DNA from 2 places in the Agrobacterium sp. NPDC090273 genome. Region 2 is predicted to be linked to the other one. Evidence: predicted binding sites of a transcription regulator. Region 2 holds the regulator's gene; the other holds the start of a gene.
What was found. The regulator HrcA, encoded in region 2, represses chaperone genes, less so after heat shock. The targets are predictions, from matches to a motif close to GTTAGCACTCNCNNNNNGNGAGTGCTAAC.
Positions count from the first base shown of each region.

Region 1: a site for HrcA is predicted at 2,707-2,735, ahead of groES (co-chaperone GroES). Genes of this name have one in related genera too.

Region 1 is NZ_JBIVYN010000004.1:305,955-314,647, forward strand. Features, by position in the region: gene ACIQT8_RS13505 (bifunctional riboflavin kinase/FAD synthetase) at 1-409, opposite strand, end outside; gene ACIQT8_RS13510 (TIGR01459 family HAD-type hydrolase) at 423-1,271, opposite strand; gene ACIQT8_RS13515 (acyltransferase family protein) at 1,463-2,584, shown strand; gene groES (co-chaperone GroES) at 2,790-3,086, shown strand; gene groL (chaperonin GroEL) at 3,162-4,799, shown strand; gene ACIQT8_RS13530 (hypothetical protein) at 5,339-5,761, shown strand; gene ACIQT8_RS13535 (DoxX family protein) at 5,936-6,382, shown strand; gene hisG (ATP phosphoribosyltransferase) at 6,501-7,199, opposite strand; gene ACIQT8_RS13545 (ATP phosphoribosyltransferase regulatory subunit) at 7,196-8,323, opposite strand; gene ACIQT8_RS13550 (VOC family protein) at 8,340-8,693, opposite strand, start outside.
Region 2 is NZ_JBIVYN010000005.1:171,558-180,250, reverse strand. Features, by position in the region: gene dnaA (chromosomal replication initiator protein DnaA) at 1-1,168, shown strand, start outside; gene hemW (radical SAM family heme chaperone HemW) at 1,224-2,423, opposite strand; gene rdgB (RdgB/HAM1 family non-canonical purine NTP pyrophosphatase) at 2,429-3,073, opposite strand; gene rph (ribonuclease PH) at 3,090-3,806, opposite strand; gene hrcA (heat-inducible transcriptional repressor HrcA) at 4,081-5,172, shown strand; gene grpE (nucleotide exchange factor GrpE) at 5,293-5,943, shown strand; gene ptsN (PTS IIA-like nitrogen regulatory protein PtsN) at 6,047-6,508, opposite strand; gene hpf (ribosome hibernation-promoting factor, HPF/YfiA family) at 6,591-7,169, opposite strand; gene rpoN (RNA polymerase factor sigma-54) at 7,403-8,693, opposite strand, start outside.

The sequences.
Region 1 (8,693 bases), on a different contig from region 2:
CTTCCCGGCCCCTGCCGAAATGAAAGTCAAAACCGGTCACCACTGCACTGGCGCCCAGCCAGTCGACGAGGATGGATTTGACAAACTCGTCGGCAGACCGTTCGGAAAACGCACGATCAAACGGATATTCGATGACGGACTGGAAACCGATCGCCTCCAGAAGTCGCGCCTTCAAAGGGGCTGGCGACAGGCGGAAAACCGGAGTGTCAGGACGAAACACCGAACGAGGATGGGGCTCGAATGTCAACACAAGCGCCGGAACACCCCGCGCTTCCGCCAACTCCAACGCGCGATCCAAAACGGCACGATGACCGCGATGCACGCCGTCAAAATTGCCGATGGCGATGACGCCACCACGCAGATTTTCTGGCAGCGGCTCTTTTTTCTCATTGCGATGAAAGACGGTCATGACAGCCCCACCCTTACGCCAGACGCGGCATCCACCAGCCGGGTGCTGCACCCTGTCCTTTCAGATAGGCATTCAACAATGCCTCATCCGTCTGGCCATTCAGAGTGTATTCGGCGGCGTGGATACCGCCGCTGATATAGAGCAGTTCCAGACCGCTCGAAATCGCACCCTTCACATCAGTCGGCATGCCATCGCCAATGGCAAGCACCCGTGTCTTGTCGAAATTACCACGAACGTCTTTGGCTGCGGCAAGGCAGGCATCATAGATCGGTGAATGCGGTTTTCCGGCAATGCGGACCTCACCGCCGAGCTGTTCGTAATAAGCGGCCATGGCCCCGGCACAGGGGATGATACGCTCGCCGCGCTCGACCACCAGATCGGGGTTCGCGCAAATCATTGGCACCTTGCGGGCGATAAAGCCCTTCAGCATGTCGGTGTAATCTTCCGGTGTTTCCGTCTCGTCGTCGAAAAATCCGGTGCAGACCACCGATTGCGCCTCAGCTTCGCCGACACGTTCAACCGCTAGACCGTCGAGCAGCGGCAGGTCACGTTCAGGACCGAGCAGGAACACCTTTTCCGGGCCTTCAGCAATCAGACCGCGCGTAACGTCGCCAGACGTGATGATCCGATCATAGGCTTCATCCGATACACCAAGCGCACGCAACTGCGTAATGACACCGGGGGCCGGACGCGGTGAGTTGGTAATCAGCACCACCGTCTTGCCGGCCTCGCGGGCTGCTTGCAGTGCTTTGGCCGCATCGGGAAAGGCCGCGACGCCATTGTGCAGAACGCCCCAGACGTCGGAGAGAACAACGTCAAACTCCGCGGTAATTTCGCCGAGGGTTGCAATGCGATGGGCCATGATACGCTTTCCAGATGCTGAAGGAGACACGGCTGACATCGCAAAGCCCGGCAGCGATGGCAAGAAAAAAAGAATGCCTACGGTGCGCTGCCGCGAGAGCCGCATTTTGATTTTTTGCAATGCAACATGTTGTGATCGCGGCATCGAGATGGTTTTATGTGCGCGGGGCTGGCTCATATGGAGGATGAGCCATGAAGCGAATAGATCAGCTCGAAGGCTTGCGTGGACTGCTGGCGGCATGGGTCGTGGTTGTCCATCTTTTGCCGGCAGCCGGGATCGATCCTGATGCGATGGGCGTCTTCAAACCGCTCATCAACGAAAAAATCCGGGTGCAGATTTTCTGCATCATGAGCGGCTTCGTGATTTTCGTGATGATGTCGTCGCTTTCGGAAGACTACACGACGTACATATCCCGCCGCCTGAAGCGGATTTATCCAGCCTATATCTTTGCATTCGTCCTTTCGATTGCCTTTGCCTGGATCGCCTATGAAGCCTTGATCCAGGCCGATTTCCAGAGCGCCCGCAATGCCGGGCGTATTGCCATCCTCAACAACAGTTTCGCGGATTGGGAGTGGAACAGCCTTGCCCATGTCACCATGCTGCATGGCGTTGTGCCAGATAGCTGGCTGCCGCTCGGCGCTTACGCATTCCTCGGCCAGGCATGGAATATTTCAACCGAGTTCCAGTTCTATGTGATCGCGCCGATTGTGTTCTGGTTCCTGCATCATCAAAGCAAGGCGTTGCGGATCGCCTTTACGGTTTTTACCGTTGTTGCCGTTTGGTATCTCAAACGCTGGCCGAATGCTGCCATCCTTGCCAACTACGCAATCTACTTCGCGCTCGGCATTGCCAGCTACTATCTCTGGAACATGCGTTGGAAAAATCAGCCGCTGCTTTCACCGCTGATCGTCATTCCGCTCGCAGCCGCCGTCGGCTGGTTTGATCTTGCCATGGGCGCATGGATCTTCATTTTTGGCGGTGCACTGATGGTTCGCGACAAGAAGCGTCAGAAAGGGCCCGTAACACGTTTCCTCGAACATCCGGCCATGACGTTTCTCGGAACGGTGTCCTATCCACTCTACCTGCTGCACATGATCCCGCTATATGGCTGGATGTATCTCCTGAATAATCAGGGGCTCGATCAGGCGACCTATTTTGCCCTGCTTGCAACATTGACCTTCGCCACAGCCATCCCTTTTGCCTATCTGACGCAGAAATACGTGGAAGCACCGTTTTACCGCTCAAGCACACACAAGCCGCAGCCCGTTACCACAACAGATGGCAGGGCGAGGTCTTCGAACACTGTCGAATGATGAGCACAGATCACCTTTTGCGAGCGGAAATTTCTGTCATGAAGCGCTGCTAACCATAAGGCAGGAAATTTTTCCGGGGGGCCGTCCTTGACTCGGACAGAAGGCCTCCTTATCTCGGCTTGGCTGGCACTCCAGCAAGGTGAGTGCTAACAACCATCATGTGCGTTCAAAACCGCACCAAGTCATTTGATCGAGGGATTAGACAATGACAAGCACCAATTTCCGCCCGCTGCACGACCGCGTTGTCGTTCGTCGCGTTGAGTCCGAAGAAAAGACCAAGGGCGGCATCATCATTCCCGATACCGCAAAGGAAAAGCCGCAGGAAGGCGAAATCGTCGCTGTCGGTTCTGGCGCACGTGACGAGTCCGGCAAGGTTGTCGCTCTCGACGTCAAGGCTGGCGACCGCGTTCTGTTCGGCAAGTGGTCCGGCACCGAAGTCAAGCTCAATGGCGAAGACCTTCTGATCATGAAGGAATCCGACATTATGGGCATCATCGGCTGATCTGGCCGAACCCGTCGTTTCCTTAAATTTATGCCGGATACCGTTCCGGTCATTCGAAACCAGGAGTTTTGAACAATGGCAGCCAAAGAAGTAAAATTCGGCCGCGGCGCACGCGAAAAGATGCTCAAGGGCGTCGACATTCTCGCTGACGCAGTAAAGGTCACCCTCGGCCCGAAGGGTCGTAACGTCGTTATCGACAAGTCCTTCGGCGCACCGCGCATCACCAAGGACGGCGTTTCCGTCGCCAAGGAAATCGAACTGGAAGACAAGTTCGAGAACATGGGCGCACAGCTCGTTCGCGAAGTTGCCTCCAAGACCAACGACATCGCCGGTGACGGCACCACCACCGCGACCGTTCTGGCACAGGCCATCGTTCGCGAAGGTGCAAAGGCAGTTGCTGCCGGCATGAACCCGATGGACCTGAAGCGCGGTATCGACCTCGCTGTTGCAGAAGTCGTCAAGGACCTGCAGGCAAAGGCCAAGAAGATCAACACCTCGGAAGAAGTTGCACAGGTCGGCACGATCTCTGCTAACGGCGAGCGTCAGATCGGTCTCGACATTGCTGAAGCAATGCAGAAGGTTGGCAACGAAGGCGTCATCACCGTTGAAGAAGCCAAGACTGCTGAAACCGAACTTGAAGTCGTTGAAGGCATGCAGTTCGACCGCGGTTACCTGTCGCCTTACTTCGTTACCAACCCGGAAAAGATGATTGCGGACCTCGAAGACGCATACATCCTGCTCCACGAGAAGAAGCTCTCGAACCTTCAGGCTATGCTGCCGGTTCTCGAAGCTGTCGTTCAGACCGGCAAGCCGCTCGTCATCATCGCTGAAGACGTAGAAGGCGAAGCTCTTGCGACGCTCGTCGTCAACAAGCTGCGTGGCGGCCTCAAGATCGCTGCTGTCAAGGCTCCTGGCTTCGGCGACCGTCGCAAGGCCATGCTCGAAGACATCGCCATCCTGACCGGTGGTACCGTGATCTCCGAAGACCTCGGCATCAAGCTCGAAAACGTCACGCTCGACATGCTCGGCAAGGCAAAGAAGGTTTCGATCTCCAAGGAAAACACCACGATCGTTGACGGTTCGGGCCAGAAGTCCGACATCGAAGGTCGCGTTGCCCAGATCAAGGCTCAGATCGAAGAAACCTCTTCCGACTACGACCGCGAAAAGCTGCAGGAACGCCTTGCTAAGCTCGCTGGCGGCGTTGCCGTTATCCGCGTTGGCGGTTCGACTGAAGTTGAAGTGAAGGAAAAGAAGGACCGCATCGACGACGCTCTCAACGCGACGCGCGCTGCTGTTCAGGAAGGTATCGTACCGGGCGGCGGCGTTGCCCTGCTGCGTTCCTCCACGAAGATCTCCGTCAAGGGCGAAAACGACGATCAGGAAGCTGGCGTCAACATCGTTCGCCGTGCACTTCAGGCTCTGGTTCGCCAGATTGCTGACAACGCAGGTGACGAAGCCTCCATCGTTGTTGGCAAGATCCTCGAGAAGAACGAAGACAACTACGGCTACAACGCTCAGACGGGCGAATACGGCGACCTGATCCAGCTCGGCATCGTCGACCCGGTCAAGGTTGTTCGCACCGCTCTGCAGAACGCAGCTTCGGTTGCTTCGCTGCTGATCACGACGGAAGCCATGATTGCTGAACTGCCGAAGAAGGACGCTCCGGCGCTTCCAGGCGGCGGCATGGGCGGCATGGGCGGCATGGACTTCTAAGAAGTCCTGTCTCCGGACAGTCTCAAGAAAGGGCGATCTTCGGATCGCCCTTTTTTGTTGCGTCTGCTCAAGCGGGGCGCTCAGCTTAATCGACCTTTGTCTGGCCCTGACGGTCGAAATCTCGCGTAAAACCGACACGCACTCTATATTGTTTCTTTTTGAGACATGGAGAGCCTTGACGCACCGCATTTTGTTTTAAATGAAGGTGATGCTCGCATTAAGCGCGCGAATCGCGTCACATTGCATGGTATTTTCGGCTCACTTCTATCGAATGCCGTCACATATTGATTGTTTTTGATGGCAATTGGCAAATCTGATATAAAAATACATGTTATTCTAAATTTTTTCGCGATTAAGTTGTTGTTGTATACGAAAAAGAAACTATAAGTCAGCCCGCATAAAAACCGCAACGGTGCCATCGAGCCGTGGATATTTCTCCATGGAGACATTGGCTGAAAGCGGATGCGGCGACATCGGATTCAACCCAGTCAAACGTCCCGACAGACGGAAGCTGAACCAGGATTCATGCGGGGAGCGAGTTGTTCAAGATATCAAGACGCCACGACGCCCTTGCCGCGTTTCCAGCAAACCAGCCTGACATGGGCCAAAGCCTGTCCAATTTTTTCATTTCCGAAGCGTGGAGCAGTGACCTCTCGAGTGGCGTCATCATGCTTGGCGAACACGCATGTTTCATGCACGGGTTGCCGCATGGTGAGTGCGGCCTGCTGACTCTGATCCGCTGTTACGATCGCAGTCACCACGCAAAGGTCCTGGAATTGTTTGAGCAGGCATCGACAGCACCGTCACGCTTCTGCTTCTCCACCAATCTGCTGACACCGGCTGCCGCTCAGCAGCCGGTAATCTGCATGGGAGAATCCTCCGGCTTCGATGAAGGACGGCATGGGCAGATTTCCGGCTTCTTCCTGTTTCCGCGTTTTGAAAACATGCGTTTCGCCGCCTGAATAATGGGAGGCGAGCAATCTGTGCCAGCTTTTTTGGGCGGCAATTGTTCACTTAATGAAGACAATTTGTCTTCCGTTGTTCATCTTTCTGCGAAGCGCTATTTGCGTCATTAATATCTCCAGACATCGCCATACAGCCCCGGCAAACGCGCCGCTCAATTACTGGAGATAACCATGTCCAACAGCCAGAACGTTCTCGTTCTTATCGCCCGCATTCTGCTTTCCTTCATCTTCATCTATTCCGGTTTCGGCAAGTTGACCGACCCGTCCGGCACAGCAGGTATGATCACCGGCGCCGGTCTTCCTGCCGCGACCCTGCTTGCCTATGTTGCAGGCCTGTTCGAACTCGTCGCCGGTCTCGCCATTCTGGTCGGTTTCCAGACCAAGGTCGCTGCACTCGCGCTTGCCGTATTCTGCGTGTTCACCGGCCTCGTCTTCCACAGCGGCACCGTTGCGGTTCCTGGCTGGCCTGACCCGGCACTCGGCTGGATCAACGCGCTTAACGGCATCATGCTGATGAAGAACATCACGCTTGCCGGTGCCTATCTTCTGCTCGTCGCTTTCGGCGCTGGCACCTACTCGGTCGATGCAAAGCGCGGCGCCGCGGTTGCCCACGCCTGACACAAGCGAAGCCTAAACAAAAAACCGCCGGAGCGATCCGGCGGTTTCTTTATGTTTCAAAGTCGCGAAGACGAGACCTGAATCTGCGTTCAGAATATCGCGCCTCCTCTCCGATATCTCAGGCCTGCAGCGCCGACCTTACGCGTTCTGCGACCTCGAGGATCACCGGGTTACTGTCGTGTTCCGGTTTACGGGCCCGGACAAAACAGGCCTCTGAGCGAACGATGATGCCATCAGAGAGAATTTTCAGGTGATTGGCTTTGAGCGTCGAACCGGTCGAGGTGATATCGACGATGATATCCGCCTGACCCGCAGCAGGAGCACCTTCTGTCGCGCCAAGGCTCTCGACGATGCGATACAGTTGAATGCCGTGCTGGCGCGAAAAGAACTGCTGCGTCAGCCGCCAGTATTTTGTGGCAATAGCCAGTCTACGGCCATGACGCGCACGGAACTCCGAGGCAACGTCACCGAGATCGGCCATGCTATCGACATCGAGCCAGATTTCCGGAACAGCAACCACGACGTCCGCATGACCAAAACCAAGGCGGGCGCAGAATTCGACCTGCGCATCGGCATTGGTCAGTCCTTCCCGCACCAGATCTTCGCCGGTCACACCGAAATCCACCGTACCCGCGCCGATCTCGCGAGCGATCTCCGAAGCCGACAGATAAGCAATCTCGATATCGTCTCGACCTTCAACGCGGCCGCGATATGAGCGGTCGTTGCCGATCGCTGCAACCTTCAGCCCGGCGCGTTCCAGAACAGCGGAGGCATCTTCTTTCATGCGGCCCTTCGAGGGCAGTGCAATGGTAATCACAGCGCGTCACTCCCGCGTATCGCTTCGATGCGATCCAGCCATAGCGAAAAGCCAACCGCCGGTATTTTTTCCTTTGCGCCTAGAAGCGTCAGCAGCCGGTCAAAGCGACCGCCGCCTGCCAGAACACTATCACCGCCAGCTTCCACCACTTCGAAAACGAGGCCGGTATAATAATCAAGCGGGCGGCCGAATGCCGCGCGATAAGTGACCGTCTCCAGTGCTACGCCTGCATTGGCGAGTGCGGCAACGCGCTTGTCGAATGCAGACAGAGCACCATCCAGTTTCAGCTTCGCTTTTTCGGCAAAATCGGCGAGCGTCCTCGAAGCTTCCGGCAAAGGTGCCTGCAGCGACAGGAACTGTTTCAACAGGCCAAAGCTTTCATCCGGCAGACGGGTCGCGGCAAGCGCCAGTTTTTCGCGCAGGCGACGGGCAATTTCCTGCGGCGAGCGGCTGGCGTTGGTCGAATAACCGGTTTCCTGCATGACGCTGTCGATGTAATCGACCAGCACCTTTTCTTCACCTGTGGCGAGAAGACCGGCGACACGTGCATCAAGTCCCGTCATCGGTTTGGGGTGCACCAAGCTGTCGAGCAGCGCCTCAAGCTGCGCCATATCGCCAAACGCCTGTACCAGGCGCTTTTGCCAACCAAGCGGCAAACCAAGCGCTGCAACGACGGCCTCAAAAACCTGCTGGTCTCCAAGAGTAACAGTCAAAGTGCGGCCAGGCAGCAGTCGCTTCAACACGGCGGTCGCATCGCTGACGGCACGGGCATCTGAGGCGGCAATATCCGGATCGCCGAGATCCTCGATCCCTGCCTGATAAAATTCGTTCGAGCCTTCGCGGCGCTGACGGAACACCTCGCCGAGATAGGAATACCGCCTCGGCGTGCCGGTCGCCGTTTCAATATGGCGCAGACAGACCGGAATGGTGAATTCGGGCCGCAGGCACAGGCTCTCGCCCGTTTCGCTTTCCGTCATGAAGATACGGCGACGCAAATCCTCGCCAGCCATATCAAGGAAAGGCTCCGCCGGCTGAATAACAGGCGTGTTCACGCGACTGGTGCGGCGTGCGGCAAATTCTTCGAGAAGCTCTCCGGTAAATTCCGGCATGTCGATCAGGGGCATGAAACGGTACTTTTCGTCACGGTGCGAGCGGCTGCATCATTTCGATGCGGTTACCGAAGGGGTCATGGACATAGAACCGGTGATACCCTTCCAACGGCTCATCCTCAACCACATGGTAGCCTGCGGTTTCAAGTGTTTTTCGAAGTTTCGTCAGATCATCGACGATAAAGGCGGGATGGGCCTTACCCGCCGAAACGAAATCCTGCACGACGCCAAGGTGAACCTTCACCGCCCCGAGGGCAAACCAGCAACCGCCTCGTCCCACCAGATTGGCTGGTTTCGTCTGCTCGGCAAGTCCGAGCAGACCGGCATAGAAGGCTCGCGCCTCTTGTTCCCGGCCCGCCGGCATCGCCAGTTGAACGTGATCGAG
Region 2 (8,693 bases):
GGAAGTCGGTGCGATCCAGCGGAACAAGCCATCCATTCCGCAGCAGCCGGCTTTAACGCCGTCGCTTCAGTCTGCCACGGCGCAGCCTACAGTGCGGCAGGGTAGCTCTGGTCCATTGTTCGGCTCTCCGCTTGATACACGTTTCACCTTCGATACCTTCGTTGAGGGCTCGTCGAACCGTGTTGCTTTGGCGGCGGCCAAGACCATTGCAGAAGCTGGTGCTGGCGCTGTGCGCTTCAACCCGCTGTTCATTCATGCAGGCGTTGGCCTCGGTAAGACGCACTTGTTGCAGGCTATCGCCAATGCAGCCATCGACAGCCCGCGCAATCCGCGCGTCGTCTATCTGACGGCTGAGTACTTCATGTGGCGTTTTGCAACGGCGATCCGTGACAATGATGCACTGACGCTCAAGGACACCTTGCGCAACATCGACCTGCTCGTCATCGATGACATGCAGTTCCTTCAGGGCAAGATGATCCAGCATGAGTTCTGCCATTTGCTGAACATGCTGCTGGACAGCGCCAAGCAGGTCGTTGTCGCTGCCGATCGCGCCCCCTGGGAGCTGGAATCGCTTGATCCACGCGTCCGTTCGCGTCTTCAGGGTGGCATGGCCATCGAAATCGAAGGCCCTGATTACGACATGCGTTATGAAATGCTGAACCGTCGCGTCGGCTCGGCCCGTCAGGATGATCCGTCCTTTGATATTTCGGAAGATATTCTGACGCATGTTGCCAAAAGCGTCACGGCAAGTGGGCGCGAGCTTGAGGGTGCCTTCAACCAGTTGATGTTCCGCCGCTCGTTCGAACCGAACCTGTCTGTGGATCGCGTTGATGAACTGCTGTCGCATCTCGTCGGTACGGGCGAAGCCAAGCGTGTTCGCATCGAAGACATCCAGCGTATTGTTGCCAAGCATTATAACGTGTCGCGCCAGGAACTTGTGTCCAACCGTCGTACACGCGTTATCGTCAAGCCGCGTCAGGTTGCCATGTATCTGTCGAAGATGCTGACACCTCGCTCCTTCCCGGAGATCGGCCGTCGTTTCGGTGGACGTGACCACACGACCGTTCTGCATGCGGTTCGCAAGATCGAGGAACTGATTTCGGGCGACACCAAGCTCGGTCACGAGGTCGAACTGCTGAAACGTTTGATCAACGAGAACAACGCATAAAAAAAGCGGCCTTCGGGCCGCTTTTTTATTTGTCTGTCACAGGCTTGAAGTTCAGTCAGCAGGCCAGATCAGCGACGACGGCGTCCAGAATGAGCATGCCGGCAGGCGTGCAGCGCAAGCGAGAATTGCCGAGGCGTTCGACAAAACCGTGTTGCAGCAGGAAGTCTTCCTTTTCCGGATCGAGTTCACGACCTGAAAGTTCGCTCCACCTGGCAAGATCAACGCCTTCCCGAAGCCGAAGACCCATCAGCAACAGTTCGTCCGACTGTTCGTCAACGCCCAGAAGCTCCTGATCGACCATGCCGTGCCCGTCGCGTTCCACGGCTTCGAGCCAGGTTTCCGGATGTCGCTGGGTCGCCGTCGCAAGCTTGGACGAGCCCTTTGTCAAACGCCCATGGGCGCCAGGTCCGATGCCGGCATAATCTCCATACCGCCAGTAAGTGAGATTGTGTCGGCTTTCCGCGCCGGGACGCGCGTGGTTCGACACTTCATAGGCGGGCATGCCGTAACGCTCGGTGATTTCTTGCGTTGCCTCATAAAGGATAGCCGAATGTTCGCCGTCCGGCACGATGAGTTTGCCTGCTTTGTGCAGACCGTAGAAGGGGGTGCCTTCCTCGATCGTCAACTGGTAGAGCGACAAATGATCCACGGCGTAGGAAACCGCTTCTTTCAGTTCCGCGTCCCATTCCTCCACCGTCTGTCTGGGGCGGGCATAGATCAGATCGAAAGACATGCGTGGAAAGATTTCGCGTGCCAGCCGGATCGCTTTCAAGGCATCGGCAACATCATGCAATCTGCCCAGGAATTTCAGGTCACGATCATTGAGGGCCTGCACGCCGAGTGACACCCGGTTGACACCCGCCGCCCGATAGCCGCGAAAACGCTCAGCCTCGACGCTGGATGGGTTGGCCTCCATGGTAATCTCGATACCATCTGGCACATGCCAGAAGCGCGAGACGCCATCGAGGACAGCGCCAACCGTCCGCGGGTCCATCAGCGATGGTGTGCCGCCGCCCATGAAGATGCTGGTGACGGCGCGAGGACCACTGATGGCCCGCATGCGCTCCATTTCTTTCAGGAAAGCTGCAGTAAATCGCTCCTGATCCACGGGCTTGTGGCGGACATGACTGTTGAAATCACAATAGGGACACTTGGCCGCACAGAACGGCCAGTGCAGGTATATACCAAACCCCGGATCGCCCGTATCCGGCAGAAGCGATGTGCCGGGGGCAGAAATCTGATGCTCCCCGTTCATCGGGTTCAAGCCTCCAGGCACGTTTCTACGAATTTCTTGAATGCACGCGCACGGTGCGAAAGGGCAAAATCATCGCCCGGTTTCCAGCCGTGTTTTTCCTCGGCGGTCATTTCGCCGAATGTCGCCTCATAGCCTTGCGGCTGGAAAATCGGATCGTAACCGAACCCGCTCGTTCCGCGTGGCGGCCAGGCAACAGAGCCTTCAACCTCTCCACGGAAATACTCGAGATGACCATCCGGCCAGGCAAGGCAGAGCACACTGACGAAACGGCAGCCTCGCTCGGCAGGAGTTGCAGCCTTGCGCTCGGCAAGTGCATCCTCGACCTTCTGCATGGCCATCTGAAAATCGCGCGTGCCGTCAGCGGTTTCCGCCCAGTTGGCCGTATAGACACCAGGTGCGCCATCAAGAGCATAGATCACCAGACCGGAATCGTCGGAGAGGGCCGGCAGACCAGACGCTTTCGCTGAGGCAAGCGCCTTGATGGCAGCATTTTCCTCAAACGTCGTCCCGGTCTCGTCCGGCTCGGCGAAATTGAGTTCTGCCGCCGATTTTGCCGAAAAGCCGAACGGTCCGATGAGATCGGCGATTTCGGCAATCTTGCCCTTGTTGTGGCTGGCGACGACGATCGTGCGGGTATCGAGCTTGCGCATGGCGTATCCTATCGGCTCAGGCAATTGCCTGCTTCTGCAGGGCAACCAGTTCAGCGCATCCTGTCTTGGCAAGACCAAGCAGCGTCAGAAACTCTTCTTCGGAAAAAGGCGTGCCTTCCGCCGTACCCTGGATTTCGACGATGCCGCCTGCACCGGTGATGACGAAATTGGCATCGGTTTCGGCAGAAGAGTCTTCCAGATAGTCGAGATCGATGACGGGCTGGTTGGCAAAGATGCCGCAGGAAATCGCAGCAACATGGTCCTTGAGGACCTTGTCGACCTTGATCATGTTGCGGGTTTCCATCCACTTCAGGCAATCGTGCAGGGCAATCCATGCGCCGGTGATCGAGGCTGTGCGCGTCCCGCCATCTGCCTGGATCACGTCGCAGTCGATGCTGATCTGGCGCTCGCCAAGTGCCTGCAGGTCAACGACAGCGCGAAGCGAGCGGCCGATGAGGCGCTGGATTTCCTGGGTGCGGCCACCCTGCTTGCCAGATGCAGCTTCTCGCTTCATGCGCTCGTGCGTGGAGCGTGGCAGCATGCCGTATTCTGCTGTGACCCAACCTTTGCCGCTGTTGCGCAGCCACGGCGGCGTCTTTTCTTCAAGGCTCGCCGTGACAAGCACATGCGTGTCACCGAATTTGACAAGACAGGAACCTTCCGCATGTTTCGAGAAATTACGCTCGAAGGAAACCTTGCGCATCTGGTCGGTTTTTCTGCCTGAAGGCCGCATCTCGTCACTCTCCTTGTTCGTTTCAGCCTTCTAGAGCGTTTCCCGGTGAAATGGAAACAGTTCTGTGGGTTCTGAGGGGATTATATGTATGCGAATGGCCTGCATCGTTGCGATCGCATTCGGAAAGGGTCCTTCATACCGATGGATCGCCCACATCAATGCCTTCGGCGAGGCGATCAAGAAGCGCCTTGTGTTACGCCAATTTCCGTTTTGCCGTGGCCGCACGACGCACTATATTGATGCAGAATAATGACGATGAAAAAGAACGGGCAAAATGGGTTTTTCGGCGCCGCTTTCAAGAGATCAGGCATCGTTGCTGGACGAACGCTCGCGGGAGATCTTCCGGCGAATTGTCGAAGGGTATCTGGAAACAGGTGAGCCCTTGGGCTCTCGCAGTCTGTCTCGATTGTTGCCGATGTCGCTTTCGCCTGCCTCCGTTCGCAATGTCATGAGCGACCTGGAAGAACTGGGCCTGATCTATTCGCCGCATATCAGTGCCGGGCGCCTGCCGACACAGACGGGTCTGCGGTTTTTCGTTGACGCCTTCATGCAGGTCGGCGATCTGCCGGAAGATCAGCGTGCCAGTATCGACCGTCAGATCGGCCCCATGTCGGGCCAGGAGCAGCCGCTCGACGGACTGCTGACCGAAGCAAGCCGCATGCTCTCTGGCATGTCGCGTGGGGCCGGCTTGGTGTTGACCGCCAAAAACGATGTCATATTGAAGCATGTCGAGTTCATACGGCTTGAGCCGACGAAGGCGCTTGCCGTGCTGGTCGGTGATCACAACCAGGTCGAAAACCGGATCATCGAATTGCCAGCGGGAATTTCGTCCTCGCAACTCACGGAAGCCGCAAACTTCATCAACGCCCATCTTGGCGGGCAGACATTGCAGGAACTGAGGAGCCAGTTTCAGATCCATAAGGCGGAGCTCCAGACAGAGCTCGGCCAGCTCGCGCAGGATCTGGTCGAACGGGGACTGGCGATATGGGCTGGTGATAATGAGGATGGCAAGCTTGGCCGTCTCATTGTTCGTGGCCGCTCCAACCTGCTGGAGGGCCTTGCGGGCGAAGAGGATATCGATCGTGTCCGCATGTTGTTCGATGATCTCGAGCGCAAGGAAAACCTCATCGAGATTCTCAATCTGGCCGAGAGCGGTTCGGGTGTGCGTATTTTTATCGGTTCGGAAAACAAGCTCTTTTCGCTTTCCGGCTCGTCGCTGATTGTTGCGCCGTATCGCGACGAGGAAAACCGGGTCGTTGGAGCGGTCGGGGTTATCGGCCCGACGCGGCTCAATTACGCCCGCATCGTTCCCATGGTGGACTACACGGCACAGATTATGGCCCGCCTTTCCAGGAAAACACGATAGGAATTGGTCTAATGACCAGACAATTGCGGCAGGCTTTTTGCCGCAAGCCTTGATTTTTGCCGACCAAAGCTCGATATCGGGCGCAAACAACAAAGTTAATCTTCCAATCTGGAGAACGTCATGACCGACGATACAAAAAAGCCCGGACCTGACGCGGACGTCGCCGAAGAAGTAATCGACAGTGCGCTGGCGGGTGAAGAAGCTCTCGAAGACATCACCGCCAAGGCAGCAGAACCCGATCCGATCGAGGTTTTGAAAGCCGAAAATACCGATCTGCGTGATAAATTTCTGCGTCTTGCCGCAGAAATGGACAATCTTCGCCGTCGCACAGAACGTGAAGTCAAGGATGCGAAGCTTTATTCCGTGGCAGGTTTTGCGCGCGATATGCTGGCTGTATCAGACAATCTGCGCCGTGCGCTGGAAGCTATTCCCGACCATCTCAAGACCGATGCCGAAGCCGGTATCAGCGGCCTGATCGAAGGCGTTGATATGACTGAACGCTCGATGTTGTCTGCGCTTGAGCGTCACGGCGTCAAGAAGATCGATGCTGAAGGTGAGAAGTTCGATCCGAATTTCCATCAGGCAATGTTCGAAATCCCGAACACGACTGTTCCCAACAACACGGTGCTTCAGGTCGTTCAGGCGGGCTATACCATCGGTGATCGTGTATTGCGCCCCGCCATGGTTGGCGTTGCAAAAGGTGGTCCGAAGCTGGAAGCTGTTGCGACGGCTGAGCCGGGCACAGGCTCGCTCAATGAAAAAGATGCCTGAGACAACAAGTCTCCGGAAGAATAAAAAAACGCGCCTCGGGGCGCGTTTTTTTATGTGGATGTCTTGCCCGAACGGTTAGCCGCTCTCACAAAGGCTCGCGCTGTCAGGCAGCGGTTGCCTGCTCCTGATTGAGAAATGCATAGATCGCGGTGTCGGAATCTGTCGCACGCAGCTTGGCCACAAGCTCCGGGTCACGCAGCGCACGCGCAATGCGCGACAGCGCCTTCAGATGGTCGGCGCCAGCCCCTTCGGGGGCAAGAAGAAGAAACACCAGATCGACAGGCTGATCATCCAGCGCTTCGAAATCGACAGGCGTCTCAAGGCGCGCAAAGACGCCGGTGATCGCGTTGATGCTGCTGAGTTTGCCATGCGGAATAGCGATGCCATGCCCCACACCGGTCGAGCCGAGCCGCTCGCGCTGGAGGATGACGTCAAAAACTTCCCGTTCCGACACTCCAGTAATTCTGGCCGCTTTCGCCGCCAGTTCCTGGAGCAGTTGTTTTTTGGAATTCACCTTGAGGGCGGGAATAATCGCATCTTGTTGCAGCAAATCTGCCAACGCCATTCTATTTTTCCTTCATGCCATCGAGACGGTAGGGAGGCAAATTCGCTGTTGCGGGGATGCCTCCCACGTCTTGTCAGACTGTTCAGCTCTTGATCGTCGCTGCGTCGATCCAGCCTATATTGCCGTCGTTCCGCCGGTAGACGATGTTGAGATATTCCTTACCGGGGCTGCGAAACACCAGAACCGGTTCGTCCGTCATGTCGAGGGCCATAACGGCGCTCGCTACGGACATGGTCTTAATCTGTTTCGAGCTCTCGGCTACGATGGTGGGTGCGTAATCTTCCGGAACTTCGTCGTCCGCGTCCGAGATTGCATCCATCACGGTATAAGCAATTTCCTGTGTGCCGCCGTTGGAAGCAGAACCGTTGTGGTGGTCCTTCAGCTTCCGCTTGTAGCGACGCAGGCGTTTTTCAATCCGTTCCGCAGCAGCTTCGAAGCTTGCCTGAGGATCATTGGCCTGACCTGCTGCGTGCAAAACAACACCCGTATCGAGGTGAATTTTGCAATCGGCAGCAAAACGCGGCCCGGATTTTTCAACGGTCACTTGTCCTGAATACCCCCCATCGAAGTATTTGGTAACCGCCAGACCTATGTTGTCCTCGATCCGCTGACGGAAAGATTCGCCGATCTCCATATGTTTACCAGATACACGCACACTCATGGAATTTTTCCTTTTTGTAGTGATTTGCGAGTACCAGCTTACGTCAAGCTGCGCGCGCATCCAAGCGTTTCGAAGACCTCTTTGGGCCTCCATTCCAAATTTACGCCTCTGGACGGTGGAGATGAATCCGTTACAAACAACCTTGCTACCGTGTGCGGCGGGCTTCTAGCCGTTGCATCGGTAAGAGTCAATGGGATGCCGGAAAACCCTAGAAAACGTGATCTCTGGGGTCCTCAATAGGTCGACAATTTCGCCATCGCCTTTTTCTCGCGACGTCTTTGAACGGAGGAGGGGATGTTCATCGCTTCACGGTATTTTGCAACCGTGCGGCGTGCGAGATCGATACCGCTGCTTTTCAGATTATCGACAATATCATCGTCGGAAAGAACAGCATCCGCGGCCTCCTGAGCGATCATCGTCTTGATACGATGGCGGACCGCTTCTGCGGAATGGCTGTCGCCACCCTCCACGGAGCTGATCGACACGCTGAAGAAATATTTCAGCTCGAAAACCCCGCGAGGTGTCAGCATGTACTTCTTGGACGTGACGCGGCTGACGGTGGATTCGTGCATCTTGATCGCATCGGCAACGGTCTTGAGGTTCAACGGCCGCAGATGGCCAACCCCATTGACCAGGAACGCATCCTGCTGGCGCACGATTTCCGTGGCGACTTTCATGATTGTCTTGGCGCGTTGATCGAGGCTTCGCGTCAGCCAGTGCGCGGTCTGCATGCACTCCGACAGGAAATCCTGATCCTCGCCTTCCCGCGTCTTGTGTTTCGAGACCTCGGCGAAATAGGTCTGGTTGATCAGCACCCTTGGCAGGGTATCGGGATTGATCTCCACCAGCCATCCACCTTCGGACGACGGGCGCACGATGATGTCGGGCACGATCGTCTCGGAAACAGTCGACTCGAAACCGGCACCTGGTCGTGGGTTGAGCGTTCTGATCTCCGAGAGCATATCGAGGAGGTCTTCTTCATCCACACCGCAAAGTTTTTTTAACGTGGCAAAATCGCGTTTTGCCAGGAGTTCCAGGTTGTCGATGAAAGCCCGCATGGCCGGATCGAGCCGGTCTTTCTGGGCAAGCTGTATGGCCAGACATTCGCTGAGTGAGCGCGCAAAAACACCAGGTGGGTCAAATCCCTGAAGTGCTTTCAGGACGTTTTCCGCTGCAGCCGTCGTCGTTCCCAGCCGCTCCGCTGTCTCCTGCACCGCATCGACGGCAATATAACCGGTCTCGTCGAGTTGGCCGATCAGTGCGTCCGCAATCAGGCGATCTTCGGCAGAGGTGATGGCGAAGGGTACTTGCTGGTTCAGATGGTCATGCAGGCTTGGCTTGGCAGCGACAAAATCGTCAAGATCATAGCTTTCGCCAGCTTCCTGGCCCGGCATTGAGCGCCACTGGCTCAGAAGCTCCGGCGCATCGGCCTTCCGCGGTTCCGCGTCGTCAGGGAAGACGTTCTCGAAGCTGGTATCGAGTTGTTCACCGAGATTGGCGGCGCGATCCCCGTACCAGTCGTCC